Regions from separate parts of the Bradyrhizobium sp. SZCCHNRI3043 genome, predicted to be linked through region 3. Evidence: predicted binding sites of a transcription regulator. Region 3 holds the regulator's gene; each other region holds the start of a gene.
The links. The regulator LexA, encoded in region 3, represses DNA repair genes until DNA is damaged. The targets are predictions, from matches to a motif close to TGTTCNNNNTGTGTTCNG.
Positions count from the first base shown of each region.

Region 1 (9,856 bases), on a different contig from region 3:
GCTCGTCGAAGACGACACCCGGTGGTGGGTGACGACGGTCGAATGTGAGGCGCAGCTACACCTTCACTGGCCCCAACTGGTCGAAATGTCCGCGCCGCTGCAGCCAGGCGAGCAGCACGAGGCTCGGGATCGCGACCAGCACGCAGATCACGAAGAACAGCGGCCAGCCGGTCGCCTTCGCCACGTAGCCGGCGCCTGACGACAAATAGGTGCGCCCGACCGCGGCGAGCGCGGTCAGCAGTGCATATTGGGTGGCGGTGTGCAGCGGGTTCTGACACAGCGCGGAGAGATAGGCGACGAAGATCACGGTGCCGACCGCGCTGGTGAAGTTTTCCGCCGAGATCGCCAGCGCCAGTGCCCATTGATTGACTCCGACGATCGCAAGCCAGGAGAACGAGAGGTTCGCCAGCGCCTGCACCATGCCGCCGATCCAGAGACTCGTCGCGAGCGAATAGCGTCGCGCGACGAAGCCGCCGGCAAAGCCGCCGGCGAGCGTCGCGGCGAGGCCCACGCCTTTCACAATCGCGGCGTAGTCGACCTTGCTGAAGCCGAGATCGATCACGAACGGCGCGGTCATCGTGCCGGAGAAGGCGTCGGTGAACTTGAACAGCACGACGAAGGCTAGCGCCGTGAGCGCATCACGTCGGCCGAGGAACTCGACGAAGGCTCCGGCAGCCGCATGCATCACGCGGGTGAGCGCGGTGTCCGCACCCATCGCGGCCTCCGCCTGCTGCGACTGGGCCGGCTCGGTCGCCGCGAGGGCCGTGATCGTGCCGATCAGCACCAGTACGGCCATCGCAACATAGCCCCACATCCAGGACGACGGACGCGTCAGCCCCGAGTTCTCGAATGCACTGACCACCACCAGTGCGCCGGCGGTCGAGACCAGCATGCCGATGCGATAGGCGGCGACATACGCCGCCATGCCCGCGGCCTGCTCGCTCTCCGGCAGGCTCTCGACGCGGAAGGCATCGACCACGATGTCCTGGGTCGCCGACATCGCGGCGACCAGCAGCGCGGCCAGCGCCACCATGAACGGCGCATGTGCCGGATCGGTGAGCGCCAGCAGCAGGATGGCGCCGATCAAGAGCAGCTGTGCGAACACCAGCCAGCCGCGCCGCCGTCCAAACGCGCGCGTGAGCAGCGGCACGTGCAGCGCGTCCACCAGCGGCGCCCAAAGGAATTTCAGCGTGTAAGGCGTTCCGACGAGGGCGAACAGCCCGATCGTGCCGAGATCGACGCCGAGCTCACGCATCCAGATCTGAAGCGTCGAGCCGGACAACGCCAGCGGCAGTCCCGACGAGAAGCCGAGGAACAGCACCACGAGCACGCGCGGCTGCAAGTAGACGGCCATGCTCTCGCGCCAGGTGGGGGCGGGTTTGGCAGCGCCGGGCTTTGGAGCGGCAGCAGGGATCTCGGAAGCGGCGTCAGGTGCGGTCATGGGCGGGTGGTAGCAGATTTGAACGGCCTTCGCGACGCCACCATCACTCCCCCACCTGCACGCGTCCCGCCAGCGGAAACAGATCCGGCGTCGTGCCGGTAACCGGCGCGATGCGTGGTGAGTCCACCGGCGAATCCTGCTTGCTGAAATCGAGCTCCTCGATGCGGGCGGCGCGCTTCTCGATCTTGTCGGCGGAAATGAGGATCTGGCGGATGTCCTCGCCGACATCGCCGAAATGCTTCTGCAGTTTGAGCACGCGCTCGCGCAGGCGGCCGAGATCGTCGCCGAGATGGATCACCTCGTTGCGGATCTGGTCGGCGGCGTCGCGGATGCGCGCATCCTTCATGATCTGCTGCATGACCTGGATCGCGAGCATCAGCAGCGATGGCGACACCAGCACGACGCGCGCGCGATAGGCTCGCTGGATCACGTCATCGAAGCCGTCATGGATCTCGGCATAGACCGATTCCGACGGCACGAACATCAGCGCCGTGTCCTGCGTCTCGCCGACCACGAGGTACTTCTCGGCAATGTCATTGACGTGGCGGAGCACGTCGGTGCGCAGCCGCTGCGCCGCGGCGCGCTTCTCCTCCTCGGTCACGGCGTCGTGCAGTGCGGTCACGGCTTCCAGCGGAAACTTGGCGTCGATGCACAGCGGTCGCGAATCGGGCAGGAACACGACGCAGTCGGGCCGCTTGCCGCTGGCGAGCGTGTGCTGAAACGCGTAGCTGCCCTTCGGAAGCCCGTCCTGGACGATCGCCTCCATGCGCGCCTGGCCGAAGGCGCCGCGCGACTGTTTGTTGGCGAGGACGTCGCGCAAGGTCGTCACTTGCGTCGTCAGCTCGCTGAGATCACGATGGGCGTTGTCGATGATGCCGAGGCGCTCGTGCAGCACGCGCAGACTATCCATTGTGTGGCGCGTGCTCTGCTCCATCGACTGTCCGACGCGGTGGGTGACCGCATCGAGCCGTTCGTTCACGCTGCGGGCCAGGTCCACCTGACGGCCGGCGAGCAGCTGGGCCATCGCGTCGACCCGGCCGGAGGCCTCGCTCTGGACGCGGATCATCTCGCCGAACCGTTGTTCGAGCTCGTCAGCCCGCATCGCCTGCTGGGCGGCGAGCTCCGCGCCGCGCCGTCCGGAGCGGGCCACGGCGGCCACGATGATCACGAGCAGTAGCAGCACCAGTACGCCGAATCCGATCAGCGCATCGCTCGCCCTGATGGGCAGGTCGCCGATGATGACGACGACAGGATTGAGGGATTGGCTGACGGTCATCACCCCCGTCTATCCGATTCGCGCAAGCTCGCGAACGAAGAGAGAACAATTATGGTTAAGGGCACGTTAAGAATCATGGTTAACGAAACGTTGAAATTCATGGTTAGTGAAGTCTTAACCGCGAGCCATCACATTGACCGCGCCGGTTCCGCGGCTTAAATCGCGCGCCATGTCCCTAAGAGAAATCATCATCCTGCCGGACCGGCAGTTGCGGCTGGTGTCCAAGCCGGTCGAGAAGGTCACGCTGGAGATCCGGCAGCTGGTCGACGACATGTTCCAGACCATGTATGACGCGCCGGGCATCGGGCTCGCAGCGATCCAGGTCGCGCAGCCGCTGCGCGTCATCACCATGGATCTGGCCAAGCCCGACGTGAACGGGGAAGGCAAGCGCGAGCCGCGCGTCTTCATCAATCCGGAGATCGTCGCCAAGTCGGACGAGCTGTCGGTCTACGAGGAAGGCTGCCTGTCGATCCCCGAATATTACGAGGAGGTCGAGCGGCCGGCGCGCGTGCGCGTGCGGTTCATCGATCTCGACGGGGTGGTCCGCGAGGAGGATGCCGAGGGGCTCTACGCCACCTGCATCCAGCATGAGATCGATCATCTCAACGGCGTGCTGTTCATCGACTATCTGTCGAAGCTGAAGCGCGACCGCGTGATGAAGAAGTTCACCAAGGCCGCCAAGCGCGCCAGCGAGTAACGATCAACTCTCTCCTCCGTCATGCCCGGGCTTGACCCGGGCATCCACGTCTCGCCGCGCGTTACAGGCAGCTCGACGTGGATGGCCGGGACAAGCCCGGCCATGACGCGGAGGATTCGGCAATGCAGGATCTTCCACCAGATGCCGCTTCGCCTGATCTTCATGGGCACGCCGGATTTCGCCGTGCCGACCCTGCTCGAACTCGCCGGCCACGGCCACGAGATCGCGGCGGTCTATACGCGCGCGCCGAAACCCGGCGGCCGCCGCGGCCTCGCGCTGCAGCCGACGCCGGTCGAGACCGAGGCGCGCCGGCTCGGCATTGCCGTGTTCACGCCGAAGACGCTGAAGACCGAGGAGGCCTTGGCCGAGTTTCAGGCTCATCAGGCCGATGCGGCCGTGGTCGTCGCCTACGGCATGATCCTTCCCCAAGCCATTCTCGATACGCCCAAGCTCGGCTGCTACAATCTCCACGCTTCCCTGCTGCCGCGCTGGCGCGGTGCCGCGCCTATCAACCGCGCGATCATGGCGGGTGATGCCGAGTCCGGCGTCATGGTGATGAAGATGGATGTCGGGCTCGACACCGGCGATGTCGCGATGGCCGAGCGCCTTGCGATCACCGACGCGATGACGGCGTCCGATCTGCACGACCGCCTGTCGCGGATCGGCGCCGATCTCATGGTGCGTGCGATGGCGGCGCTAGAGCGCGGCGGGCTGACGCTGACGAAGCAGGCAGAGGAAGGCGTCACCTACGCCGCCAAGATCGAGAAGGCCGAGGCGCGGATCGACTGGACGAAGCCGGCCCACGCGGTGCTGCGGCACATCCACGGCCTGTCGCCATTTCCTGGCGCCTGGAGTGAGTTCACGCTTGATGGCGAAGCGGTCCGCTTGAAGATCCTGCGCTGCGCGCTTGCCGACGGCGGGGGCGAGCCGGGCGCCGTTCTTGACGAGCAGCTCACCATCGCCTGCGCCGACGGCGCCATCCGCGTCACCGAGCTACAGCGCGCCGGCAAGGGTCCCATGAAGGCCGCGGATTTCCTGCGCGGCACCCGTATCGCGCCGGGCCTGCGTTTCGGCTGACCACCTCATCTCGTCATGCGCGGGCTTGACCCGCGCATCCATCTCAAGAACAAGCTTCGTCCAGGGATGGATTGCCGGGTCGAGCCCGGCAATGACGGCAAAACTCGATCGGGTCAGATGCCCCGCTACAAGCTCACCATCGAATATGACGGCGCGCCGTACTGCGGCTGGCAACTGCAGGCGACCTTGCCGTCGGTGCAGGGCGCGCTCGAAGCGGCGGTGCAGGCGACCTGTGGCGTGCCGACCCGGGTGCATGGCTCGGGGCGCACCGATGCCGGCGTCCACGCCACCGGTCAGGTCGCGCATTGCGACGTTGAGAAAGAATTCCGGCCCGACAAATTGCGCGACGCGCTCAACGCGCATCTGCGGCCCAACCCGATCGCGGTGCTCGACGCCGAGATCGTTCCCGACACCTTCGAAGCACGCTTCTCCGCCCGCAGGCGGCACTATCGCTATCGCATCGTCAACCGCCGCTCCAATCTCGCGCTCGAGGTCGGCCGCGTCTGGCGCGTGCCGCAGCGGCTCGACTCGGACGCGATGCACGCGGCGGCCCAGCGGCTGATCGGCAAGCATGATTTCACGACTTTCCGCGACACGGAATGTCAGGCAAAATCGCCGGAGAAGACGCTCGATCAGCTCGACGTCGTCAGGGACGGCGATGCCATCACCATCCTCACCTCCGCACGCTCCTATCTGCACAGCCAGGTGCGCTCGATGGTTGGCTCGCTGGTGTGGGTCGGGCAGGGCCGCTGGAGCGCCGATGATCTCGCTGCCGCGCTCGCCGCGCGCAATCGCGCCGCCTGTGGCGTCGTCGCGCCGCCGGAAGGCCTCTATCTCGTGAAAGTCGACTATTGAGATTGTTCTGCAGTGGAACCCGCGAATCGCTATTAGCTGCCAATGATTATCCTAATGAGTAGTCGTTTCGGGAGTAAGGGACAGGATTCATTAACTCCAAATTGAAGCCCTCGCTGCTATCCGGACCTCAGGCTGCTGTCCAGCGAGGTCGATCGTGCGCATTCGTCAAGTCTTCCTGCTCTCTTTGCTGCTCGGGGCCGTCATCGGCCTGCTCGCAACCATGTTGTTCGCCTGGCAGCAGCTGACCTCGCTGCAGGCCGCGAGGACGGCAGGCCGTGATACGCAGCTGCTGGCCGCCATGCTGCGGCTGCCGGAAAAGCTGAACCTCGAGCGCGCCATGGTCAATCCACGCCTGGCGTCGCCGAATCCGGCGAACTCGGACGAGCTGGCCGCGCTGCAGAAGATACTTCAAGGCTCTGACGACGCCTTCGCCAAGGCGCGCAGCCTGGCGCTGCTGAGTGAAGACACCGCCGCGCTGGACTCGATCCAGCAGAAATTGCGTGCGACGCGCGGGGCCGCTCTCGATGCCGTCGCGCAGGCCAAGGCGGCGCGATCCGAAGCAATCGTCCGTGATTACGTGCCGCAGATGTTCACGATCCAGGAAACGACCGGCAGCCATGTCGACGTGATCGTGCGCCGGATCAATGCGGCCAATCCAGCGGTCGGCCAGGCCGCGCGTCTTGCCGTGATCGGCTGGGATTTGCGCGACTGGGCCGGTCGCGCCACGACGACGTTCGTTCGCATGATCGCGACCAAGCAGCCGATGGCGGGTGAACCGGCCGAGGCGCTCGCGACGTTCAAGGGACGCATCGAGCGCATCTGGACGACGGCCAAGCTCGCTGCCGCAGAGATCAACCAGAAGCCGATCTTCGCGGCCCTGACCGAGGTCGAGAATGGCTATTGGGCCCGCGGCGGCGAGTTCTATTCGTCGCAGGTGGCGCCGAACCGGGGCAAGGTGCTCGAGCTCGATCCCGACCAGTTCCTGCGGTCCGTATTCCCGATCCTCGATACGATCCTGCCGCTGCGGGATGCAGCCCTCGCCGAGGCGCTGAGCCAGAGCGAGGTCGCGATTGCCGAGTCGCAGACCCGTTTTGCCCTGGCGCTGGTCCTGTTGCTGGTCAACGTCGCGGCCGCCGCACTGGGGACGGTCTGGTTCAATGCCCGCGTGATCAAGCCGCTGTCGAATCTGACCGAGATGATCCGTCGGATCGCCGGTGGCGAGCGCAGCGTCGAGATCGGATATGGCGATCGGACCGACGAGATCGGCACGCTCGCCAACGCCATCGGTGTTCTGCAGGAGAAATCGGCGGAGGCCGACCGGCTGTCGCTGCAGGGCGCCGATGCCGAGGCCCGGCGCGACGCCCGTCGGCAGAAGATCGAGGCGCTCACGCGCCGCTTCGGCGAGGTCATCGACACGCTGTGTGGCCGGCTGAGCGATGCCGCGAGCGGCCTGAAGCAATCGGCCGAGACGCTCGACGGCTCGGCCAGCACCACCGCGTCCCGTGCCACCGCCGTGGCCGAAGCGGCGGCGCAGGCGACCTCTGGCGTCAATACGGTGGCGGCTGCCTCCGAGGAGCTGGACGCGTCGATGAAGGAGATCACCCGGCAGATCGCGGAAGCCGCGTCGGAATCCTCCAACGCGACCAGCCAGGCGCTCGACACCACCGACAAGGTGCGCACGCTCGCCGGCAGCGCCACGCGCATCGGCGACGTCGTGCAGCTGATCCGCGCCATCGCCTCGCAGACCAATCTGCTCGCGCTCAATGCCACGATCGAATCGGCGCGTGCGGGCGAGGCGGGCAAGGGGTTTGCCGTGGTCGCGTCAGAGGTGAAGAGCCTTGCTTCGCAGACCAGCAAGGCCACGGAAGAGATCGAAAGCCAGATCGCCGCGATCCAGAACGAGACCGGCAGCACGGTGGCCGCGATCGAGAAGATCGCCGCCGTCGTCAACACCATCAGCGGCGTCACCGGTGCGGTGGCGAGCGCGGTGGCCGAGCAGAGCGCCACGACCCGCGAGATCGCCCGCAGTGTGCAGCAGACCGCGAGCGGCACCAACGACGTCTCGTCGTCGATCGCGCTGGTCAGCGCGGCCGCCGCGGACACCCGCGGATCGGCGCGCTCGCTGCTCGACTCCGCGGCGAGCCTTGCCGGCCAGGCCACCGACCTGCGTCGCGAGGTCGATCAGTTCCTGGCGGAGGTGAAGGCCGCCTGATCAGGATCAGGCGCGCCGCTCAGGCGAAATATCTTTCGAGAATGCCGCGATAGATCTTCGTCAGGGTCGCGATGTCGGCGACCGAGGCGCGCTCGTCGATCTGGTGCATGGTCTGGCCGACCAGGCCGAACTCGATCACCGGGCAGTAGCTCGAAATGAAACGCGCGTCCGAGGTGCCGCCGGTGGTGGAGAGCTCCGGCTTGCGCCCCGTCACGCTCTCGATCGCGGCGACGGCGAGGTCGGTGAACGGTCCGGGCTTGGTCAGGAACACGTTGGAGTTCGACGGCAGCCAGTCGATGTGGGCGCGGATGCGGTTGCCACAGGCCTTGGCGAGCCGCTCTTCCACCAGCGCGCGCAGCGTCTCCTGCGTATGGCAGTCATTGTAGCGGATGTTGAATTTCGCCCGCGCCAGGCCCGGGATGACGTTGGTTGCGGTGTTGCCGACATCGACGGTGGTGAATTCGAGATTCGACGGCTGGAACTGCGCGCTGCCATGATCGAGCGGCTCGTCCGACAGTGCGACGATCAGGCGCGAGATGTCCGGCACCGGGTTGGAGGCACGGTGCGGATAGGCGACGTGGCCCTGCTTGCCCTCGACGATCAGGGTGCCGGACTGCGAGCCGCGGCGGCCGATCTTGACGCAGTCGCCCATGACCTCTTGATTGGACGGCTCGCCGAGCACGCAATGGTCGAACCGCTCGCCGCGCTCGGCCGCCCACTGCAACAGCTTGATGGTGCCGTTGACCGAGACGTCCTCTTCGTCGCCAGTGATCAGGAACGAGATCGAGCCTTTTGGCTGTCCGCCGTGATCGCGTAGATAGTCGAGCACGGCCGCAACGCTGCAGGCGATGCCGCCCTTCATGTCGACGGCGCCACGGCCATAGATGTAGCCGTTCTTCACCTCGCCCGAGAACGCGCCAAGACTCCACGCCGCTTCATCACCGGGCGGCACAACGTCGGTATGACCGGCGAAGGTGATGTGCGGCCCCTCGGTGCCGATGCGGGCATAGAGGTTGTCGATGTCGGCGGTACCTGCTTCCGAGAAGGTCACGCGATGGGTCGTGAAGCCGGCCTGCTTCAGCAGGGCCTCGAGCACGCCGAGCGCCCCGGCATCGGCGGGGGTCACTGAGGGACAGCGGATCAGGTCGCGGGTGATGGCGAGGGCATCGGTCATGCCCTCGCTTAACATGGGCGCTCGGGCGGCGGCTAGTGCGGCCGCCCGAGCGCGGACGATCAGTCGCGCAAGAGCTCGTTGATCGAGGTCTTGGAGCGGGTGCGCTCGTCGACCCGCTTGACGATGACGGCGCAGGCGGTGGAGGGGCCGATCTGGCCGTTCTTCATCGGCTTGCCCGGCAGTGCGCCCGGCACAACGACGGCGTATTCCGGCACCTCGCCGACGAACACCTCGCCGGTCTCGCGGTCGACGATCTTGGTCGACGCGCCCAGGAACACGCCCATCGACAGCACCGCACCCTTGCGCACGACCACGCCCTCGGCAACCTCCGATCGCGCGCCGATGAAACAGTCATCCTCGATGATCACAGGACCGGCCTGCAGCGGCTCCAGCACGCCGCCGATGCCGACGCCGCCGGAGATGTGCACACGCTTGCCGATCTGGGCGCAGGAGCCGACTGTCGACCAGGTGTCGACCATGGTGGCTTCGTCGACATAGGCGCCGAGATTGACGAAGGACGGCATCAGCACGACGTTCTTGGCGATGTAGGCCGAGCGGCGCACGATCGCGCCGGGCACGGCGCGGAAGCCGGCATCGCGAAAACGGTTCTCGCCCCAGCCTTCGAACTTCGACGGCACCTTGTCCCACCACGACGCCTGGCCGGGGCCGCCTGGGATCACGCTCATGTCGTTGAGGCGGAACGACAGCAGCACAGCCTTCTTCAGCCACTGGTTGACGCTCCATTTGCCGTCAGTGCCGCGCTCGGCGACCCGGGCCTCGCCCTTGTCGAGCAACTCCAGCGCGCTCTCCACGGCGTCGCGGACCTCGCCCTTGGTCGTGGTCGAGACGCCATCACGGGCATCGAAGGCGCTGTTGATGGTGGATTCCAGGGCGGACAGTGACATCGGTCGATCCTCGCTTGGTCCCTGGGCAGAAAGCCGGGGACGGCCGTGTACGAGCATGGTGGGCAGGGCGGCTTTTTCGGGATTTGGACCCGGAGAGTCAAGGACGCATCGGTGGCGGGGGCCGTCCGCGCGGGAGGTGCGGCTTATCGTGCTCCGTCATTCCGGATGGTCCGAAGGACCAGACCCGGAATCTCGAGATTCCGGGTTCGATGCTTCGCA
Region 1 is NZ_JAUHID010000029.1:20,583-30,438, forward strand. Features, by position in the region: gene QX124_RS30655 (AmpG family muropeptide MFS transporter) at 56-1,441, opposite strand; gene QX124_RS30660 (DNA recombination protein RmuC) at 1,485-2,717, opposite strand; gene def (peptide deformylase) at 2,887-3,414, shown strand; gene fmt (methionyl-tRNA formyltransferase) at 3,556-4,491, shown strand; gene truA (tRNA pseudouridine(38-40) synthase TruA) at 4,609-5,346, shown strand; gene QX124_RS30680 (HAMP domain-containing methyl-accepting chemotaxis protein) at 5,501-7,558, shown strand; gene dapE (succinyl-diaminopimelate desuccinylase) at 7,578-8,732, opposite strand; gene dapD (2,3,4,5-tetrahydropyridine-2,6-dicarboxylate N-succinyltransferase) at 8,792-9,637, opposite strand.
Region 1: the regulator LexA is predicted to act here: its motif matches at 2,748-2,765, upstream of QX124_RS30660 (DNA recombination protein RmuC).

Region 2 (9,856 bases), on a different contig from region 3:
GCCCAGATCGAGATTTTGAGCGGGAATTGACCGCTGAGGTACGTGAGTAGCGACGTGAGCCTGTCTGTTCGAAAGCGCATGACGGTGATGAACTGCGGTTCGTGGATCGCACCGGCGTTGCTGTGCCTGGGACTGGCGTTGTCCGGTTGCAGCGACATGGGCAAGTTGCAGCAGGCGACGGCGCCGATGCCGACGCCGCGGCCGAAGCCGGCGATGGTGCAGACGACGCCGGCGAGCGATCGCGAGCACGAGCGCATTCTTGCTACTTATGGCGGTGCCTATGAGGATCCCCAGCTCGAGGGCCTGATCGGCAAGATCGTCGACCGGCTGGTGGCGGTGTCCGATCGGCCCGACCAGGGCTACAAGGTCACGATCCTGAACTCCGGTGCGGTCAACGCCTTCGCGCTGCCGACCGGCCAGCTCTACGTGACGCGCGGCCTGATTGCGCTCGCCAACGACACCTCCGAATTGTCGTCGGTGCTGAGCCACGAGATGGCGCACGTGCTGGCGCGCCATGCTGCGATTCGCGAGGACCAGGCGCGGCAGGCCGCAGTGGTGACCCGCGTCGTCTCCGACATGGGCAATGATCCGGACCTGACGGCGCTGGCGCTCGCCAAGACCAAGCTGACGATGGCGAGTTTCTCTCGCACCCAGGAGTTCGAGGCCGACGGCATCGGCGTCGGCATCTCCGCCAAGGCGAAGTTCGATCCCTACGGCGCGGCGCGCTTCCTGAGCTCGATGGAGCGCAACGCCGAGCTGAAGGCCGGCAAGGTGGCGATCGACCCGCGCGCGCAGGACTTCCTGTCGTCGCATCCGGCGACGCCGGAGCGGGTGCAGAACGCTGCCGCCATCGCCAAGCAATACGTCTCCCCCGAGGCCAGGGAGCATGACCGCGAGACCTACTTGGCTGCGGTCGACAACATCGTCTATGGCGAGGACCCGAGCGAGGGCTTCGTGCGTGGGCGGCGCTTCCTGCATCCGAAGCTCGGCTTCACCTTCCAGGCGCCGGAGAACTTCACGCTCGACAACACCGCGCAGGCGGTGATCGGCGTGCGCGAAGGCGGCGCCCAGGCGATGCGCTTCGACGTGGTGCGCGTGCCGGCGCAGCAGACGCTCGGCGACTATCTGAATTCCGGCTGGATGGAGAACGTCGACAAGTCGGCGACCGAGGAGCTGACGATCAACGGCTTCCCGGCGGCCTCGACCTCGGCGAGCGGCGATCCCTGGCAGTTCAAGGTCTACGCGCTGCGCGTCGGCAGCGACGTCTACCGCTTCATCTTCGCCTCTCGCCAGAAGACCACCGAGAGCGAGCGCAATGCGCGGGAGACGGTGAACTCGTTCCGCCGGCTCAGCCTGGAGGAGATCCAGTCGGCGCGGCCGCTGCGCATCAAGGTGATCACCGTGCAGCCGGGCGACACGGTCGAGTCGCTCGCGCACCGCATGACCGGCGTCGACCGTCCGGTCGAGCGCTTCCGCGTTCTCAACGGCCTCGACGCCCGCGCCCAGGTCAAGGTCCGCGACCGCGTCAAGATCGTGGTGGAGTGACGGGCTGAGGGACGGATTCCCCGCTTGCCCCGGCGGGTTGATGCCATGCCAGGACGGCCACACCACAACTGTCGTCCCGGGCAAGACCGGCAACGCGACAGCGTTGCCGGGCGCCGACCCGGGATCCATAACCACAAGTGCAAATGGCTTGAGCGCTGGAGCTCCAGCGCGCGTCCTTGCAAGCGCCCGGGATTATGGGTCCCGGCGTTCGCCGGGACGACAGCGGAGCAAGTGCGACCAGCGCCCCACCTTCGCACGCAGTCCATCGCCAACTCGCGAACGGCGAGCACGTCTACACCATGGCCATGAAGCGGTGCCGTCGACGTGCATCCCAAACAAAAAGCCCGACCTTTCGGCCGGGCTTTCGTAAGCAACTAATTGGAAAACGCGCGAACGGTCGATCAGGCGGCCTCGTCGGCCACGGCGGTGTCGTCGCCGTCGATATCATCGCCCTCGGCGTCGGCATCACCTTCGGCGACCGCATCGGCTTCCGTCTTGGCACCGCGGCGCGGGCTCTTGGCGAGCTGCGTCTCGATCTCCTTGACGGCCTCGGTCTCGGTCGAGTGCTGCACGACGGCGATCTCGCGCGACAGACGGTCGAGCGCCGCTTCGTAGAGCTGGCGTTCGCTGTAGGACTGCTCGGGCTGCGACTCCGAACGGTAGAGATCGCGCACGACCTCCGCGATCGCGACGATGTCGCCCGAATTGATCTTCGCTTCGTATTCCTGGGCGCGACGCGACCACATGGTGCGCTTGACGCGGGCGCGGCCCTTCAGGGTCTCGAGCGCCTTCTTCACCAGCGCCGGGTCGGACAGCTTGCGCATGCCGACATTGGCGACCTTGGCGGTCGGCACGCGCAGCGTCATCTTGTCCTTGATGAAGTTGATGACGAACAGCTCGAGCTTGGCGCCCGCGATCTCCTGCTCCTCGATGGCCAGGATCTGGCCGACGCCGTGAGCCGGATAGACGACGAATTCGTTGGTCTTGAAGCCCTGGCGCTGGGTCGGCAGCTTCTTTTCCTCGACGCGCGGCGCGGCCGCGGCGGGAGCAGCCGGCTTGGCGGCGACAGCGGGCTTGGCAACAGGGGCAGCAGCGGCGGGAACGGCGGTCTTGGTAGCAGCCTTGGGCGCAGCGGCGGCCTTGGCAGGCGCAGCCTTGGCAACAGAGTCCTTTGCAAGAGTGGTCTTCGCGGCGGATGCTTTCGCGGCAGTCTTGGCAGTCTTTTCAGGCATTGCGCTTCTTTTGTTCTTAGTGGACTTGGCAGCCGAGGCCTTCGCGGCAGCCCGAATCTCCTTTACAGGAGCCCGGGCACGGCCCTTGGAAACGCTGCGGCTGGCCGCGGCGGCTTTTTTTGTACTCTTGGAAGCACTCTTTTTACGCGTTTTCTGTGACACAGCCTGCGCGCGGAACTGCCACGCCCCTGTTTGATGTTGCGGGAACCTAAAAGGGCGGCCAAAAAGGTTACGCATGGCCGGGTTCGGCTCTGAGAATGTGCTATATATAGCACATTTGCCGCAAAAATCAATGATTTAGAGGCCGCAGGGGCGGTATTGTGACGGATCCACGAAGTTAGGGTTAAGTGAAGCGTGCCGGAATAGAACAACTCGTGCAGCGCGTCCCGCTCGCCGCAAGAGGTGTTCTAGGCCATTGTTTCCGCGTAACGATTTCGATCGGCGCGACGGCACCCCGCAGGCCGGGGCGCGCTGGTGAACGCGCAGGTAGCGAGACGACCGTCAGTCTCCGGCGCCGGGCTTCGACGAAAAATATTTCTGGAACTTTCCATCCTCGCCGTCGTGCTCCTTGGCGTCGGCCGGCGGGTCCTTCTTCTGGGTGATGTTGGGCCAGGACTTGGCATATTCGGCGTTCACGCCCAGCCACTTCTCCAGCCCCGGCTCGGTATCCGGCTTGATCGCGTCGGCCGGACATTCCGGCTCGCACACGCCGCAATCGATGCATTCGTCCGGATGAATGACCAGCATGTTGTCACCCTCGTAGAAGCAGTCTACCGGGCAGACCTCAACGCAATCGGTGTATTTGCACTTGATACAGTTTTCGGTGACGACGTAAGTCATCCAAGGCTCCGGAACGGATCGACAATTCGGCTGGCTTGGACTAGCGCAGGACGTGTTGTGCCGCAAGTGAAGCGGGGCGAAGAACTGAACCGGATATTGCTCTGGCGCAATCGATCAGGATCGTCCGCCATCCAGATCATCGTACAGTCCGCGCACGGAGGCGGCATCGCCGCGGCGCTCGGCAAAGCCGGTCACCTTGAGCACGCGCACGCTGCGGTCGAGCGCGATGGTCAGCACGTCACCGGTCTTCACCCCATGGCCGGGCGACGTCTCGCGCACGCCATTGATCCGGACATGGCCCGACGACACCAGCGCCGCGGCGCTGGTGCGCGCCTTCACCAGCCGCGCATGCCACAGCCATTTGTCGAGGCGCTGGCGCTCTGACGGGGTGTCGGACGTCGGCGTTGTCCTTCCAACCTATCTAGCCAACCGATCTTGCCGCTCAATCCTTGCGGTTGTTCGCCGCGAGCTGCTCCTTGAGCGCGGCAAGCTTGGCAAACGGCGAGTTGGGATCGACCGGACGGTCGCGATCCCGGCCTCCGCCGCCACTCGAGGCGTAGGGCCGCAGCGCCGGACCGCTGTCGCGCTTGTCGCGACCGCCCTTGCCGAAGTCGCGGCCGCCGCGTCCCTCACCACCGAACTTGCCGCCCTTGTTGCGATCGCGGTTCTGGTCGCGCCCCTTGGCGTCATGGTCGCGGCGCGGCCCGCGCTCCTCGCGCGCCGGCGCTGATGCACCCTCGGCTGGAGCCGCACCAGCCTCCGGCGGGCCCTTGCGGAAGTCCTTGCCGAACTCCTTCATCCGGTCGCGTCGGCCCTGGCCGCGGTGATGGCGCTCGCGCGCCTCGCCGCCCTCGGCCGGAGCCGTCCCGGCAGGCGCCTGCCCGCCGCCGGCACCCTGCCCGCGCTCGTGCTGCGGACGGTTGGGCCGGCCGCGATGATGATGGTCGTGGCGCGGCCTGCGCTCCTCCGAGCGCCCGCCCGGCCGCCAGACCTCGACCAGGACGGGCTCGGCGGCAGCCGCGGGAGCCTCGGCGGGAGAAGCCGCGGTCGCGGTAGATCCAGCAGCAGCTTCAGTCCCGGCAGCTTCAGCCGAAGCATCGCCGATGCTTGCTGCCTCGTGCGCGACGGCCTCAGCGGCTTCTGGCTGCGGCGCATCCGCAGCAACGGCGGCTTCCGCCTCGGCGACGACGCTTTCGGCAGCCGTCTCGGCCACGGACGCCTCGTCCGCCGCATCCGGCGTGACGAAATCGACGGTCGGCAGCGATGCCAGGGCCGACACCGACGCGGTTTCCGCCTGCTCCTCGCCGACCGCCGCGGGCACGGCGACGGTCTGCTCGGTCACCGGAGCGACGGCGGCCTCCGCGACGGTAGGAACCTGCTCGTCGGCCGGCTCGCCGGCGACAGGCGCGAGGTCCTCGCCCGGCACGGCCTGCGCTTCTGCCGGCTCAGCCGGAGCGGTTTCCACAGCAGCAGCCTCGGCAGCAGCAGCCTCGACGGGCTTCTCAATCGGCTTGGGCGGCAGGGGCGGACGCTTCTCCATGCGATAGCCGAGCGCACGCAGGATCGAGGCGAAGTCCTCGCCGGCCGAGCCGGTGAGCGAGGTCATCGCCTGCGTCACCACGAAGCCGCGGCCGTCGAAGGCGCCGGCGGGCTTTTCGCCCGGTGCATTGTCGCGCCAGGCCAGGGCGGGACGAATCAGGTCGGCCAGCCGCTCCAGGATGTCGACGCGCACCGCGCGCTCGCCCGCCTGCTTGTAGCCGAGCACGCGATAGGCATCGCGCGGCAGTGCCTTGTCGACCGGGAACGAGGTACGGCCCGAGCTCGCCAGATGCTGCGCGCCGGTCAGCGCGGACATGTCGACATTGCCCTGCTTCTCGGCCCACAGCAGCGCAGCGAGCGCGCGCGCCGCCGGCTTGAGCAGCGCCGGGACGTAGATGTGATAGGCGCCGAAGCGCACGCCATATTTGCGCAACGTGGCGCGCGACGGCTGGTCGAGATCCTTCATCTCGGCCGCGATCTTGGCGCGCTCGATGACGCCGAGCGCCTCCACCAGTTGGAACGCGATGCCGCGGCCGATACCGGTGATGTCCTCGGCCTTGGACAATTCGAACAGCGGGCCGAGCAGCTTCTCGATATGCGTCTTCAGCCAGAGATCGAGCCGCGCCTGCACCTTGTCGCGCGCAGCACCCGTCAGCCGCTCGTCGGCGATGATGCGAAGGCGCGGATGCAGAGCGTCGTCGGCCGCGACCAGCTTCGCGACCGCGTCGCCGGTCCAGCGCACCGTGCCGTCGGCGGTGAGCACGATGTGCTCGTCGGGCGCGCTGGACAGCTTCTCGGCGCGCGCCTCGATCTCGCCGGCCAGCGCCTTCTGGGCAGCAGCCTGCAAGGCCTTGGCCTCCGAGCCGGCTTCGGCGGCGTCGGGCGCGAAGGTGAATCCATCCAGACGGCCGATCGCGTGCCCTTCAACGATCACTTCGCCGGTCTTGCCGATTTCCGTATTCAAAACACTGTTCTCCCGCAGGCGCCGCATCAATACACTGGTACGACGATCAACGAAACGCTCCGTGAGCCGTTCATGAAGGGCGTCTGACAATTTATTTTCGAGCTCGCGGGTAATCCCCTGCCAATAATCAGGGTCGCGCAGCCAGTCTGGCCGGTTGGCCACGAAGGTCCAGGTACGAATCTGTGCAATCCGCCCCGACAGCGTGTCGATGTCGCCATCGACGCGGTCGGCCTGATCGACCTGTGCGGCGTACCAGGCGTCCGGAATACGCCCCTTCTGCATCAGGAAGCCGAACACGGTGGTCACCAGCTCCGCATGGGCGGCCGGCGACAGCCTGCGATAATCGGGGATCTGGCAGGTTTCCCAGAGACGCTCGACCGCGGCCGCGCCATGCGCCATGTCGCGCACCTCGGCGTCGCGCGCGGCATGATCGAGCACGCGCAGATCCTCCGCGATCGGCGCGCGCGTCAGCGCCTCATGCCCCGGCGCGATCGCCAATGAGACCTGAAGCGCGCTCAAGGACGCGAAATCAAGCCTGGAGTTCCGCCATTGCAGCACCTTCACGGTATCGAAGGTGTGGTTCTGGAGCGCATTGACCAGCTCGGGCTCGAACGGCGCACAACGCCCGGTGGTGCCGAACGTGCCGTTGCGCGTCGCCCGTCCGGCACGGCCCGCGATCTGGGCAAACTCCGACGGCGTGAGCCGGCGGAACTGATAGCCGTCATATTTGCGGTCGGACGCGAAGGCGACGTGGTCGACGTCGAGGTTGAGCCCCATGCCGATCGCGTCGGTGGCGACGAGATAGTCGACGTCGCCGTTCTGGAACATCGCCACCTGCGCGTTGCGGGTTCGCGGCGACAGCGATCCCAGGACCACGGCGGCGCCGCCATGCTGGCGGCGGATCAGCTCGGCGATGGCGTAGACCTCGTCGGCCGAGAAGGCCACGATGGCAGTCCGGCGCGGCTGTCGCGTGATCTTGCGGTCGCCGGCGAATTCGAGCTGCGACAGCCGCGGCCGCGTCACGGTCGATACGCCCGGCAGCAGCCGCTCGATGATGGGGCGCATCGTCGCAGCCCCGAGCAGCAGCGTCTCGTCGCGGCCCCGCCGGTTGAGGATGCGGTCGGTGAAGACGTGGCCGCGCTCGAGATCGGCGGCGATCTGGATCTCGTCGACGGCGAGGAACGACACGTCGAGATCCCTGGGCATCGCCTCGACGGTCGACACCCAGTAGCGCGGGTTCTTCGGCTTGATCTTCTCCTCGCCGGTGATCAGCGCAACGGCCTCGCTGCCGACGCGATCAGCGATCTTGTTGTAGACCTCGCGCGCGAGCAGCCGCAGCGGCAGTCCGATGATGCCGGAGGAATGCGCGAGCATGCGCTCGATCGCCAGATGCGTCTTGCCGGTGTTGGTGGGGCCGAGCACGGCGGTGACGCCGCTTCCGGGAGCACGGTCGGACGCGCGCTCGAAAGGCGAGGCTGCCGAAGAAGACGAAAAAGCCATTCGTTAAATTGGGTCTCGAGGCCGGCGTTGCAGGCGCGCGGGTCAGGCGCGATGGATGCTGGAATTATCGTCGTTCTGAGAGGCTGCGATCCTCACACCTGTGTCACATTGCTACGCATATAGGGACGCAGCTTAAGCTTCGGAACGCCTTGAGAACGAATCACGCCCGAATCGCTGACTCCAGCGCCTTTCCGGCTTCGTTCACCGCAACATCTCGCGCCGCGCGATCAAGGCAGCACTAGATCAAGTTTTCACAGTCTCGACAAGCAACGCTTTCGCGAGGGAACTGGCGCTGTTTCGAGCAGGCCCGAGTCGAATCAGAATCGGCGAAGAGTCAAACGGATTCACGCGAGCCGTCGTTCAGGCCGCGCGCCGGATCACACGTGCTGGCTTTCCGGGCGGCCTCGCAATGACGGCGCCGGCCGGACAACGAGGATTCCGCCGCGCGCTACTGCGTTTTCGCGACGTGCGGCGAGGCCTGGGTGATGAAGGAGGTCGCCTCGAGCATCGCCTTGCCGAAAGAGGTCGGAATCACGACCCGGAACGGCACCAGGATGCGCGTGCCCGCGAGCGGCACGAAGAAGATCTCCATGTTGCGGGCCTGGGCGAGATATTTGATCACCGGCCGGTCCGGGATGTAACCCGCGACCGGCGTGAAGTAGACCGCGCAGACCAGCGCCGGACCACGATAGCCTTTGTCCGCCTTGACGTTCTCCATGCGCTTGTAGTCGAGCTTGAGCTCGTAGCGCATGCGGCCGTCGAACACGGGCGCAGCGCCGCGGCACGAGTCCGGCGACAGCAGCTCGCCATTGCCCGGCACCCGCACCAGCGAGGCCGTCATCGGATCGAGCACGCCGCGCTTGTGGGCATCCGTTACCGGAATGCGGTCGGGATCGACCGGCGGCGTCGGCTCGATGGCGAAATCCTTCACGGTGCCGTTCTGCAGATTGATGCGGATCTGCTCGGACTTCTTTCCCGTGGTGGTCGAGGCCTGGTAGCTCTGCCCGACCAGAGCGCCGTTGACGACGCGTCCCTGCACCGACCCGGTGCCCGATCCTTGGGAGAAGCTCTTGAGCAGGCCCGCGGTGCCGCCCTGAGCTGCGGCGCCATACTGATCATCCCCGATTTCGACCGCCCAGGTGCCCTTGCCGACGGGGATGCCAGCCAGCGAAGCCTCATATTGGGCGTCCAGCCGGGCCTGTGCTCGGGCGCCGTGGGGGGCCAGCAGCAGGAGCGCCGCGATGGAGCCGGCCACCGCCAGGCGCCGGAAACGGAAGAAGGCCGTGCTGTTGGTCACGTCGAAATGGTCCTGCCGATCCGCTTGTCGGGCCCCGGCCCCTGTGCCGCGCCACTGCTGTTACTTACGCCAAAAACGCTCCTGAACAACGCGAACCGGTCACATCCTGGCCGATTGTCCAGCGCTTTACGTCCGGCTCCGCTTCCGGCGAAGCCGCATCGGGCGGCCCAACTCCCCGTGAGCCCCTGCAATCCGCCGGGGCTCGACGGGCCGGTTTGACGCGCCATCGCGCGAACGTCCACTCATCACGCCCGAATACGCCCTTTATGTGGTCTCCGGCGATCGGCTATGATGTTGATTGTACGACGTCTTTCAGAGAAAAACGGCCATGCGGACGCCTATGGCCGGACGCCGTGCCGCGGGTGCAAATACCGCCGCCGTGAAGCGAGGCAGCCCTGCGATTCGGCGCGTGGCTAAGGGGCCACCGGCCCCATCCCTCAAAACCTTGACGAAAAGCCGCATCCCCCCTATAGGACCGCATCTCCCAGAGACGAGCTGGACGAGTTTTGGACCCCCGCGGCCCGCCGACACAGGCGGACGAAGGGTGCGGGGATGAGAGAGGATTTACTGCCATGTCGCGGCGCTGTGAACTGACGGCCAAGGGCCCCCAGGTTGGCCACAAGGTCAGCCACTCCAACATCAAGACCAAGCGGCGCTTCCTGCCGAACCTGTGCAACGTGACCTTTATCTCGGATGTACTCGGCCGCAACGTGCGCCTGCGCGTCTCGACCAACGCGCTCAAGAGCGTCGACCACAATGGCGGCCTCGACGCCTATCTGCTCAAGGCTAACGCTGCGGCGCTGTCGCCGCGCGCGCTGGAGCTGAAGCGCGCCATCGAGAAGAAAGCGGCGGACGCTGCCCCGGTCGCCAAGGCGAGCTGAGAGAGCAAGCCGAAATCCACGATTGATGCAGAAGCCGGACGCGTCACAGGCGGGGCTT
Region 2 is NZ_JAUHID010000004.1:298,993-308,848, reverse strand. Features, by position in the region: gene QX124_RS12460 (thermonuclease family protein) at 1-30, shown strand, start outside; gene QX124_RS12455 (M48 family metalloprotease) at 79-1,545, shown strand; gene QX124_RS12450 (CarD family transcriptional regulator) at 1,947-2,777, opposite strand; gene fdxA (ferredoxin FdxA) at 3,279-3,617, opposite strand; partial or broken gene QX124_RS12440 (RNA-binding S4 domain-containing protein) at 3,732-3,998, opposite strand; gene QX124_RS12435 (helicase-related protein) at 4,060-7,620, opposite strand; gene QX124_RS12430 (DUF3108 domain-containing protein) at 8,069-8,848, opposite strand; gene rpmB (50S ribosomal protein L28) at 9,490-9,798, shown strand.
Region 2: the regulator LexA is predicted to act here: its motif matches at 7,761-7,778, upstream of QX124_RS12435 (helicase-related protein).

Region 3 (9,856 bases):
TGGTCGTCGCCGCGGATGACGTGGGTGACGCCCATGTCGTGGTCGTCCACGACCACCGCCAGCATGTAGGTCGGATTGCCATCGCCTCGCAGCAGCACGAGGTCGTCGAGGTTCTCGTTCTGCCAGACCACGCGGCCCTGGACCTGATCCTCGATCACGGTCTCGCCGGTCAGCGGCGCGCGCAGCCGGATCGTCGGCTTGACGCCTTCGGGCGCCTCCTTTGGATCGCGGTCGCGCCACATGCCGTCGTAGAGCCGGGTGCGGCCTTCCGCGCGCGCCTTTTCGCGCATCGCGGCCAGCTCCTCGGCGGTGGCATAGCAGCGATACGCCATGCCGCTGGCGAGCAGTTGTTCGGCGACCTCGCGATGGCGCGCGGCGCGGCTATATTGGTAGATGACCTCGCCGTCCCAATCGAGCTCGAGCCATTTCAGGCCGTCCAGGATGGCGTCGATGGCCGCCGTGGTCGAGCGCTCACGGTCGGTGTCCTCGATCCGCAGCAGCATCTTGCCGCCGCGGCCCCGCGCATACAGCCAGTTGAACAGGGCCGTCCGGGCGCCTCCGATGTGGAGAAAGCCGGTCGGGGAGGGGGCAAAGCGCGTGACGATCGGGGAGGTCATGGGCGGCAGCACGAAATCCAGGCAGGGGCTATGAAGGGCGGGGGGTGTATAGCAGGCCTATCGCATAACTAAAGCCTTCCTTGGGGGAAGCGGATTTGGCAGATAGGCTGCCAAATTCCGGAGCAGGATATTCTTGATGACCACGACGACAGACACGGCGACGACGGCAGAGGCAGGGCGCGACTTCATCCGCGACATCGTCCAGGCCGATCTCGACAGCGGCAGGCACAAGACGATCGTCACCCGGTTCCCGCCGGAGCCGAACGGCTACCTGCATATCGGCCATGCCAAGTCGATCGGTCTCAACTTCGGCATTGCCCAGGAGTTCGGCGGCCGCTGCAATCTGCGCTTCGATGACACCAATCCGACCAAGGAAGAGCAGGAATATATCGATTCCATCCAGGCCGACGTGCGCTGGCTCGGCTATGACTGGGGCGACAACCTGTTCTTCGCTTCGGATTATTTCGAGCGGCTCTACGATTGGGCGGAAGGGCTGATCAAGGCCGGGCTCGCCTATGTCGACGACCAGTCGCAGGAGGAGATCCGCCTGTCGCGCGGCACGCTCACCGAGCCCGGCAAGAACAGCCCGTTCCGCGACCGCACGGTCGAGGAGAATCTCGACCTGTTCCGGCGCATGAAGGCCGGCGAATTCCCGAACGGCGCGCGCGTGCTGCGCGCCAAGATCGACATGGCCGCCGGCAACATCAACCTGCGCGACCCCGTGCTGTACCGGATCATGCACGCCCATCACCCGCGCACCGGCGACGCCTGGAAGATCTATCCGAGCTACGACTACGCCCACGGGCAGTCGGACGCGATCGAGGGCGTGACGCACTCGATCTGCACGCTCGAGTTCGAGGACCACCGGCCGCTCTACGATTGGTTCCTGGACAAGCTGCCGGTGCCGTCGCATCCGCACCAGTACGAGTTCGCGCGGCTCAACCTGACCTACACGCTGCTGTCGAAGCGCGTGCTGACGCGGCTGGTGCAGGACGGCCATGTCTCAGGCTGGAACGATCCACGCATGCCGACCATCGCCGGCCTGAAGCGGCGCGGCGTGCCGCCGGCTGCGGTGCGCGAGTTCATCAAGCGCATCGGCATCGCCAAGGCCAACAGCATCGTCGACGTCGGCATGCTCGAATTCTGCATTCGTGAGGAGCTGAACCGCACGGCGCTGCGTCGGATGGCCGTGCTGCGGCCGCTGAAGGTAGTGATCGAGAATTATCCGGAAGGCCAGGTCGAGGAGCTCGATGCGATCAACCACCCCGACGATCCCGCAGCCGGCACGCGCAGGATCGCCTTCGGCCGCGAGCTCTATATCGAGCAGGACGACTTCATGGAGAACCCGCCGAAGAAGTTCTTCCGGCTGTCGCCGGGCAACGAGGTGCGGCTGCGCTACGCCTATTTCATCAAGTGCCGCGACGTCATCAAGAACGACGCCGGCGAGATCGTCGAGCTGCGTTGCACCTATGATCCCGCGACCAAGGGCGGCAACGCGCCGGATGGACGCAAGGTCAAGGCGACGATGCACTGGCTGCCCGCTGCGCAGTCGCTGACCGCCGAGATCCGCCTCTACAACCAGCTGTTCGCCAATCCGAGCCCCAATGCGGCCGACTTCACCGCCGATCTCAATCCCAACTCGCTCGAGGTCCTGACCGACGCGCGCATCGAGCCGGCGATCGCCGAGAGCAATTCGGACGCGCCGATGCAATTCGAGCGCCAGGGCTACTTCGTCCGCGATCCGGATTCGACGCCCGACAAGCTCGTGTTCAACCGCACCATCGGCCTGCGCGACACCTTTGCGAAGGAGGTCGCGAAGGGATGAGATGGGGACCGCAGCCGCAGCTCAATTGATCGCTGCGAGGCCGGCCTCGGTCAGCGTTGGCACGCCATCGCTGACCTCCACCAGGCCGCGCTCCGCGAGGAGCGAGAGATCATCGTCGGCGACGGGGGAGAGCGTGAGCCGGTGGGCCTTGATGTCCCGCAACGTCCAGCGCAGGTGGATCGCCGTGTCGAGCGCGAGGTCGGCAAAGGGATCGTCATTGTCATGGTGGTCCATACCCGCATAAGCCCGTGCGGTGCCGAAAGTTCCAATGACGTTCCCGGCACCGGGATTGGATTCTCGTTCCGTTCCGCTAGTCGGATTCCCCGTGGTTTCGCTAGCCTCCATGCCCGTGAAGTAACGGGTGGTGTGGGCAATGGCGGAGCCGGTCAGGCCGCCGGGAGGGCGTCGCGGGATCGCGGGCGCGATGGCCGATGTCTGGCCGCCGCGCGGCGCGCTGGCCGGCGGCTGGCCCGCGATCGGGTCCGGCGCGTCGTCGGCATTCGCCGCCCGCCTGAAGAGCTGGGCGGTCGAGGAGGCCGGGGCGGGCCGGCTGCTGCCCTGGGTGCCGGTGGCGTTCGGGGCCGGCATCGCGCTGTACTTCACCGCCGATCACGAGCCGGTGCTCTGGATCGCCGCCACCACCGCGGCGCTGCTCTGCATCGTCGCCATCATGATGCGGCGGCATCGGATGTTTCCGGTTGCCGTGATGATCGCAGCTGCAGCGTGCGGCTTTGCCGCGGCGACCATCAAGACCGCGCGTGTCGCACATCCGGTGCTGGCGCGGCCGTTGTATTCGGTGGCGCTGTCCGGCTTCGTCGAGGCGCGCGACATCCGCGAACGCAGCGATCGGATCGTGCTGCGCGTCGCCGCGATGGAGAGCCAGCGCAGCAGCATCAGCCTCGCGCGCGTGCGGCTCGCGGTGCGTAAGGGCACGGCGCCCGAGGTCGGCAGCTTCGTGCAGCTCAAGGCGCGGCTGCTGCCGCCGATGGCCCCGGTGCGGCCGGGATCCTACGACTTCGCGCGCGACATGTTCTTCCAGGGCATCGGCGCCTCCGGCTTCGTGATGGGCGCGATCACGACGGCGACGCCGCCGCAGGCCGCCGGCTTCGGCCTGGGCTATGCGGCGGCCATGCAGGGCCTGCGCGATGCGATCGACGCACGCATCCGCGCCCGTCTGACGGACGATGAGCGCGCCATCGCCACCGCGCTGCTGACCGGCCGGCGCGACGCCATCACGCCCGATGTCAACGATGCGATGTTCGTCTCCGGCCTCGGCCACGTGCTGTCGATCTCAGGCTATCACATGGCCGTCGTCGCCGGCGTCGTGTTCTTCGCCGTGCGCGCGCTGCTGGCGCTGATCCCAGGTCTGACCGTGAGCCATCCGATCAAGAAATGGGCGGCCGCGGCGGCGCTGGTCGCGGCGGCGTTCTACCTGCTGCTGTCGGGCGCGGAGGTCGCGACGCAGAGATCGTTCTTCATGACGGCCGTGGTGCTGATCGCGGTCATGGTCGATCGCCGCGCCGTCACCTTCCGCACGCTCGCGGTCGCGGCGATGATCGTGCTGATCGCGGCACCCGAAGCGCTGGTGCATCCGAGCTTCCAGATGTCGTTCGCGGCGACGCTCGGCCTGGTCGCGCTGGTGCAGTTCGGCCTGCCCAAACTGTTTGCGACGCCGGACAGCTCCACGACGCAGCGCATCGCGCTGTGGGGCGGCCGCGAGCTCGCGATGCTGCTGCTGGCCTCGCTGATCGCGGGGCTTGCGACCACGCCCTATGCCGCGTTCCACTTCCATCGCGTCACGCCCTATGGCGTGCTCGCCAATCTCGCGGCGATGCCGGTGGTTTCGGTGCTGGTGATGCCCGCCGGACTGCTCGGCCTGCTGGCGGCGCCGTTCGGGCTCGACGGTCCCTGGTGGACGCTGATGGGCCTCGGCATCGACTGGATGATCGCGGTGACGCGCTGGGTGGCGGCGCTGCCTGGCGCGGTCGGGCGCATCCCGGGCTTCGGCATCGGTCCGCTGATCCTGGCCAGCCTCGGCGTCATCCTGATCGGCCTGCTGCGCACACCGCTGCGCTGGTCGGGTGCCGTCGGGCTCGTGGTGGCCACCGCGTGGGCCGCCACGACGCCGCTGCCCGATGTCCTGATCGCCGGCGATGGGCGTGCGGTGGCGGTGCGCGGTCGTGACGGACGCCTGCATGTGATGCGCACCGGCAAGGACGTGTTCGCCACCAAGGAGTGGCTCGCGGCCGACGCCGATGCCCGGCTGCCGGCGGATTCATCGCTCGCCGATGGCGTCTCCTGCGACGAGGCGGGCTGCGTGGTCGCGATGGTCGACGGCCGATTCGCCGCCTTGACCCTGCGCGCCGAGGCGCTCGACGATGATTGCGCCCGTGCCGCGCTGATCGTCACCGCGCGCGCCGCGCCGTCATCCTGCGCGGCGGCCGTCATCGATCGCCAGCGCCTGCAGCAGCAGGGCGCCTTGATGCTGGTGCAGCGGGGCACCGGCTTCTCCGTCACGCCGGTGCGCGCCGGCGGCACCGACCGCCCGTGGTGGCCGGCGCCCGCCGAGGCCGGCGAGTTCGACACGACGCTGACGCCGCGTGCGCCGGTGTCGCGGCTTCAGGACGCGACGCCGCCGGAGACGGAGCAGGGCGAGCAGGATTGAGCGCCGGACAGCTCGAACGTGCTGAGATGATACAACGTGCTGAGATGATACTCGGTGTCGTCGGGTCCATCGAACAGCGAGGGACCTTCGACCAGCGTGAACGCAGCGCCCGGATATCGTTGCCAGACGGCGATGTCATCAACCGTGACCGTTAGCCATCCGAACGCAAGCATGTAGCGGCCGGGCTCGGTGATCCGGTCGGCCTTGTTCCAATCGATCTTGTTGACCGCGGCGGCAAGCTCCCCCGGCACACAATGCCGGCCGAGGGATGTCGTTCCTATTCGATGCGATGCCGGAGCGTGAGGTTCGCCCGAAAGGACCTTGCGCTTGCAGAAACCAAATCTCCCCCGGCCGAAAGCTCGCTCATGACCGAGAGAAATGCGGACGCGCAGGCGCTCAGGTGATGCTGATGCGGCGAATCGGTGTGGCCTGCGAAGCCGGAACGTCCTCCGCCATGCCCGGGCGGCGCTCGGCCGGCTGCTTGCTGACCGGCAATTGTAGCACGGTGACGCGCTGGCCCTCGCAGAGCTGGGTCACCAGCACGTGGCGGCCGTCGGCGAATTCGATCGCGTCGTGATGGCGATCGGGGATGTGCGTCTCGATGCTGTTGAACTTCGCGACGCGCTCGCGGATCGTCCGGGTCCAGAGCCAGCGGCTGTCGTAGCGGACGTCCTCGACAAATGCCAACTCGGTGCCGGGCAGCATGCAGACGGCGACGGTCGGCTCGCTCTCGAGGGCGAAGCCGCGGGTGGCGGTGCCGCGGAAGGTCATCGAGATCAACGTCTCGCCGACCTTGGCGGGACGGGACGCAACCGCATGGAGGCTGTAGTCACACATCGGATCGCTCCTCGTTGAGAGATAGCCGACCCACGCTCCCCCCGGACAGGCGCAGGCCTCTATCAGAGTGGACATCGATGGTGATGTTAGCGCGCGCTTCACGGCAATTCTGCGCTGATCTGCACCGCGTGCGCCCGCGGGCGATCACAAGCGTTTGAGCATGCCGCGCTGCACATCCTGAGGTGCATTCGCGTGTGACCAATTTCGATCGGCGGCGAAGCGCGTGCGCCCGTCGCCGATCGACCGATCGCGTCCGCGATCAGTACTTGCGATACAGCCCGACCAGCTTGCCTTGGATCTTCACCCGGTTCGGCGGCAGGATGCGGACCTCGTAGGCGGTGTTGGCCGGCTCCAGCGCGATCGATGCGCCGCGGCGGCGGAAGCGCTTCAACGTCGCTTCCTCATCGTCGATCAGCGCTACCACGATGTCGCCGGTGTCGGCGGTCTCGTTGCGCTGGATCAGCGCCATGTCGCCGTCGAGGATGCCGGCATCGACCATGGAGTCGCCGCGCACCTCGAGCGCATAGTGATCGCCGTTGCCGAGCATGTCGGCGGGCACGCTGATGGTGTGGCTGCGCGTCTGTAGCGCCTCGATCGGGGTACCGGCGGCGATGCGGCCCATCACCGGCACCGCAACGGGGCGCTCGCCATCGTCCAGCGCGGGAGTGCTGGTGCGCACCTTGCCGAGATTGCCCTCGATCACCGATGGGGTGAAGCCGCGGCGGTTGTTGGCGGCCTGTGACAGCTCGGGCAGCTTGATCACCTCGATCGCGCGGGCGCGGTTGGGCAGCCGGCGGATGAAGCCGCGCTCCTCGAGCGCCGTGATCAGGCGATGAATGCCGGACTTCGAGCGCAGATCGAGCGCATCCTTCATCTCGTCGAAGGACGGCGGCACGCCGGCTTCCTTGAGCCGCTCGTTGATGAACCGCAGAAGTTCGTACTGTTTGCGCGTCAGCATCTCGACCTGGTCCCCAGTTTGTTGTCGTCCGAGTCCAGGAGCTGCGCCTTGAGCACAAACCGGCTGAGAGCGCCTTGGAGTCGGACCATCATCGCGTCGCCCGCAACATACTAAAAACAAATCATGAACGGACACTATATGTTCGATGTGTGTTCCGCAATCCTTAAATTGTAGTGAACGGGCCGGGCTTTGCCGGGGGAAACGGCCTAGCTCGGCAGGCGCAGGATCTCGCACGGGCTGCCGGCGGCGGCCTTCGGCGCAAACGCCCGCCGGATCACCAGCGCCTGCGAGAGCGCGAGATTGCCGAGCAGCGACGAATCCTGCTGGGTCACCGGCGTTGCGATCAGGGTGCCGTCGGCGCGCTCCTCGAGCCGCGCCCGAAGATAGTCCTCGCGCGAATCGTTGGCCCCCAGCTCGCGGCCGAGCAGGGCGGTCTCGCGTGGCATGCGAGCTTCGTCGCGGCCGAGCAGCCGCCGAATCAGCGGCACCAGGAACAGGATGGCGCAGACATAGGACGACACCGGATTGCCGGGCAGTCCGATCACCCTCATGTCGCCGAGCCGTCCGTGCATCATCGGCTTGCCCGGCCGCATCGCGATCTTCCAGAACGCCATCTCGACGCCCTCGGCTTCGAGCGCCTTCTTGACCAGGTCGTGATCGCCGACCGAGGCGCCGCCGGTCGTGATCAGGATGTCGGCCTTGGCCTCGCGCGCCCGCCGGATCCCGGCGATCGTGGCCTCCATCGTATCCGCGGCGGTGCCGAGATCGATCGGTGTCGCGCCCTCGCTGCGCACCAGCGCCCGCAGGGCGTAGCCGTTGGAATAGACGATCTGGCCCGGGCCGGGCGTCGAGCCCGGCATCACCAGCTCGTCGCCGGTGGCGAGCAGCGCCACCTTCGGCCGGCGCCGCACCGGCAGTGCCGGATGATTCATGCTGGCCGCCAGCGACAGGTCGCGGTCGCTGAGCCGGCGGCCCGCCTTCAGCAGCACCATGCCCTGGTGGAAGTCGACGCCCGCGGGCCGAATGTGCCGGCCCTTGATGGCCGCCTCGTTGATCACGACATGGCCATCTTCGGCGATCGTGTCCTCCTGGATCACCACCGCGTCGGCGCCCTCAGGGACAACGCCACCAGTGAAGATGCGCGCCGCCTCGCCGGGTCCGACCACGCGATCGAACGGCCGCCCCGCCGCGACCTCGCCGATCACCCTCAGCCGCACCTTGGCCTGGGCTGCGTCCGCCGCGCGCACGGCGTAGCCGTCCATCGCCGACATCGCCTCGGGCGGCTGCGTCCGCAGCGCCGCGAGGTCCCGCGCCAGGATGCGGTGAAACGCCTCGTCCAGCGTCACCAGCTCCTCGGCCAGCGGCTCGGCGCCGGCGAGCACGGCGGACAACGCATCGGACACCGGCATCAGGGCCATGAGAGTTCCTTCGGACGGAGACGGCAGATCGAATGAGTCGCCTTCTAACCGAACGCGCACGGCTCGGCCAAGGGCTCAGGCCGCTTCCTGCCTTCTGATCGTCTGATGTGGGCCGCGTCCGGGCCGCTGCCTCACGATCGCGCGAGAAACCTTGCAATCAGTGCGCAGAAGGTCGACCGCGGTGCCAAGGCGTTGGCCGATGCGCCGTTCCGATTAGCTCCCGCCCCGCGTTCTATCCCGCAGCCGCGCGACAGGCTGCTCGCTCGGTCGTGTGCAGGATGTCCGCCACCATGTTCCGCAGCCAGACCGATGCTGCATCACGATCGAGCTGCAGCGGCCAGACCATCGAGACGGCCGGCAGCCGCAGCTTCAACGGCGCGGGACAGAGCGCCAGCCCAAACCGCGGCCCGTAGAGCCTTGCCATCCTGGTCGGTATCGTCGTGATTACCGGTGATGCGGCGACCGTCGCCAGCACGCTGAGGAATTCCGAGGAGGCCGAGACCACGTTGAGCTCGGTCCCGATCTCATCCAGCGCCGCCTCCAGACAGCCCTGCAGGCTGTTGGTCAGCGTCACCAGCGCGTGCGGAAGCGACAGATAGTCGGCGAGGCTGATCGGCGTTTTCATCGCGATGCGCTTTGGATTGTAGACGCAGCTCAGAGCCTGCTCGAACAGGAATTGCGATCTGTGCCGCTGCGCCACGGCCTCGAAGCAGCCGACCGCGACATCCAAGGCGCCATCGTCGAGCAGGCGATGCACTTCGTTACGCTCGGTCGGCCGGCTGAGAAGCCGCACGCCGGGCGCCGTTCGACGGAGCACCGCGGTGAGCTCGGGGATCAGCAGCAGCTCGACCTCACTTGAAAATCCCAGGCGGATGGTGCGCTGCTCGGTCGCCGGGTCGAACTCCGGTGCGGCATGCAGCGCTGCCTGCATCTGCCCCAGCGCCGCCCGAACCGGCCCGGCGAGCACCGCAGCCTTTGGCGTCGGCTGCATGACGGCGCCGACGCGGACGAACAGCTCGTCCTGCAGCAGCACGCGAAGCGTCGACAGCGTATGGCTCATCGCAGGCTGACCCACCTTGAGGCGTGCGGCCGCGCGCGTCACGCTGCGCTCCTGCATGAGCGCGTCGAACGCGACCAGCAGATTGAGGTCGAAGGAGCGAAGATCGAAGTGATCGATGGACTGCATGAGCTGGATCGATTTGAGGAATGTATGACCTAGTCCTAGATCTCGGCCCAGACAAGACCACCGTTCGGATCGAGGCCGCCAGACATGCAGGACATCACGACCTATCGCGTCGGAGACGCCACCATCACCAGGATCTTCGAGATCGGCCTCGATGCGGTCGAGGGCGAGTTTTTGTTTCCGGGCGTAGAAGCAGACAGCATCGTTCGGGAACGAGGCCAGGTGGGGCCGGGATCGGTCGATCCGCACACGGGATCGTTGCGCCTGAGCATCCATAGCTGGCTGGTGCGGACGCCGGAGCGGGTGGTCCTGATCGACACGGCCACCGGCAATGACAAGGAGCGGCCCGGCGC
Region 3 is NZ_JAUHID010000014.1:32,320-42,175, reverse strand. Features, by position in the region: gene gltX (glutamate--tRNA ligase) at 1-617, opposite strand, end outside; gene QX124_RS23570 (glutamine--tRNA ligase/YqeY domain fusion protein) at 754-2,442, shown strand; gene QX124_RS23565 (hypothetical protein) at 2,464-2,676, opposite strand; gene QX124_RS23560 (ComEC/Rec2 family competence protein) at 2,816-5,107, shown strand; gene QX124_RS23555 (hypothetical protein) at 5,062-5,280, opposite strand; gene QX124_RS23550 (hypothetical protein) at 5,504-5,944, opposite strand; gene lexA (transcriptional repressor LexA) at 6,204-6,902, opposite strand; gene glp (gephyrin-like molybdotransferase Glp) at 7,109-8,320, opposite strand; gene QX124_RS23535 (LysR family transcriptional regulator) at 8,553-9,506, opposite strand; gene QX124_RS23530 (MBL fold metallo-hydrolase) at 9,591-9,856, shown strand, end outside.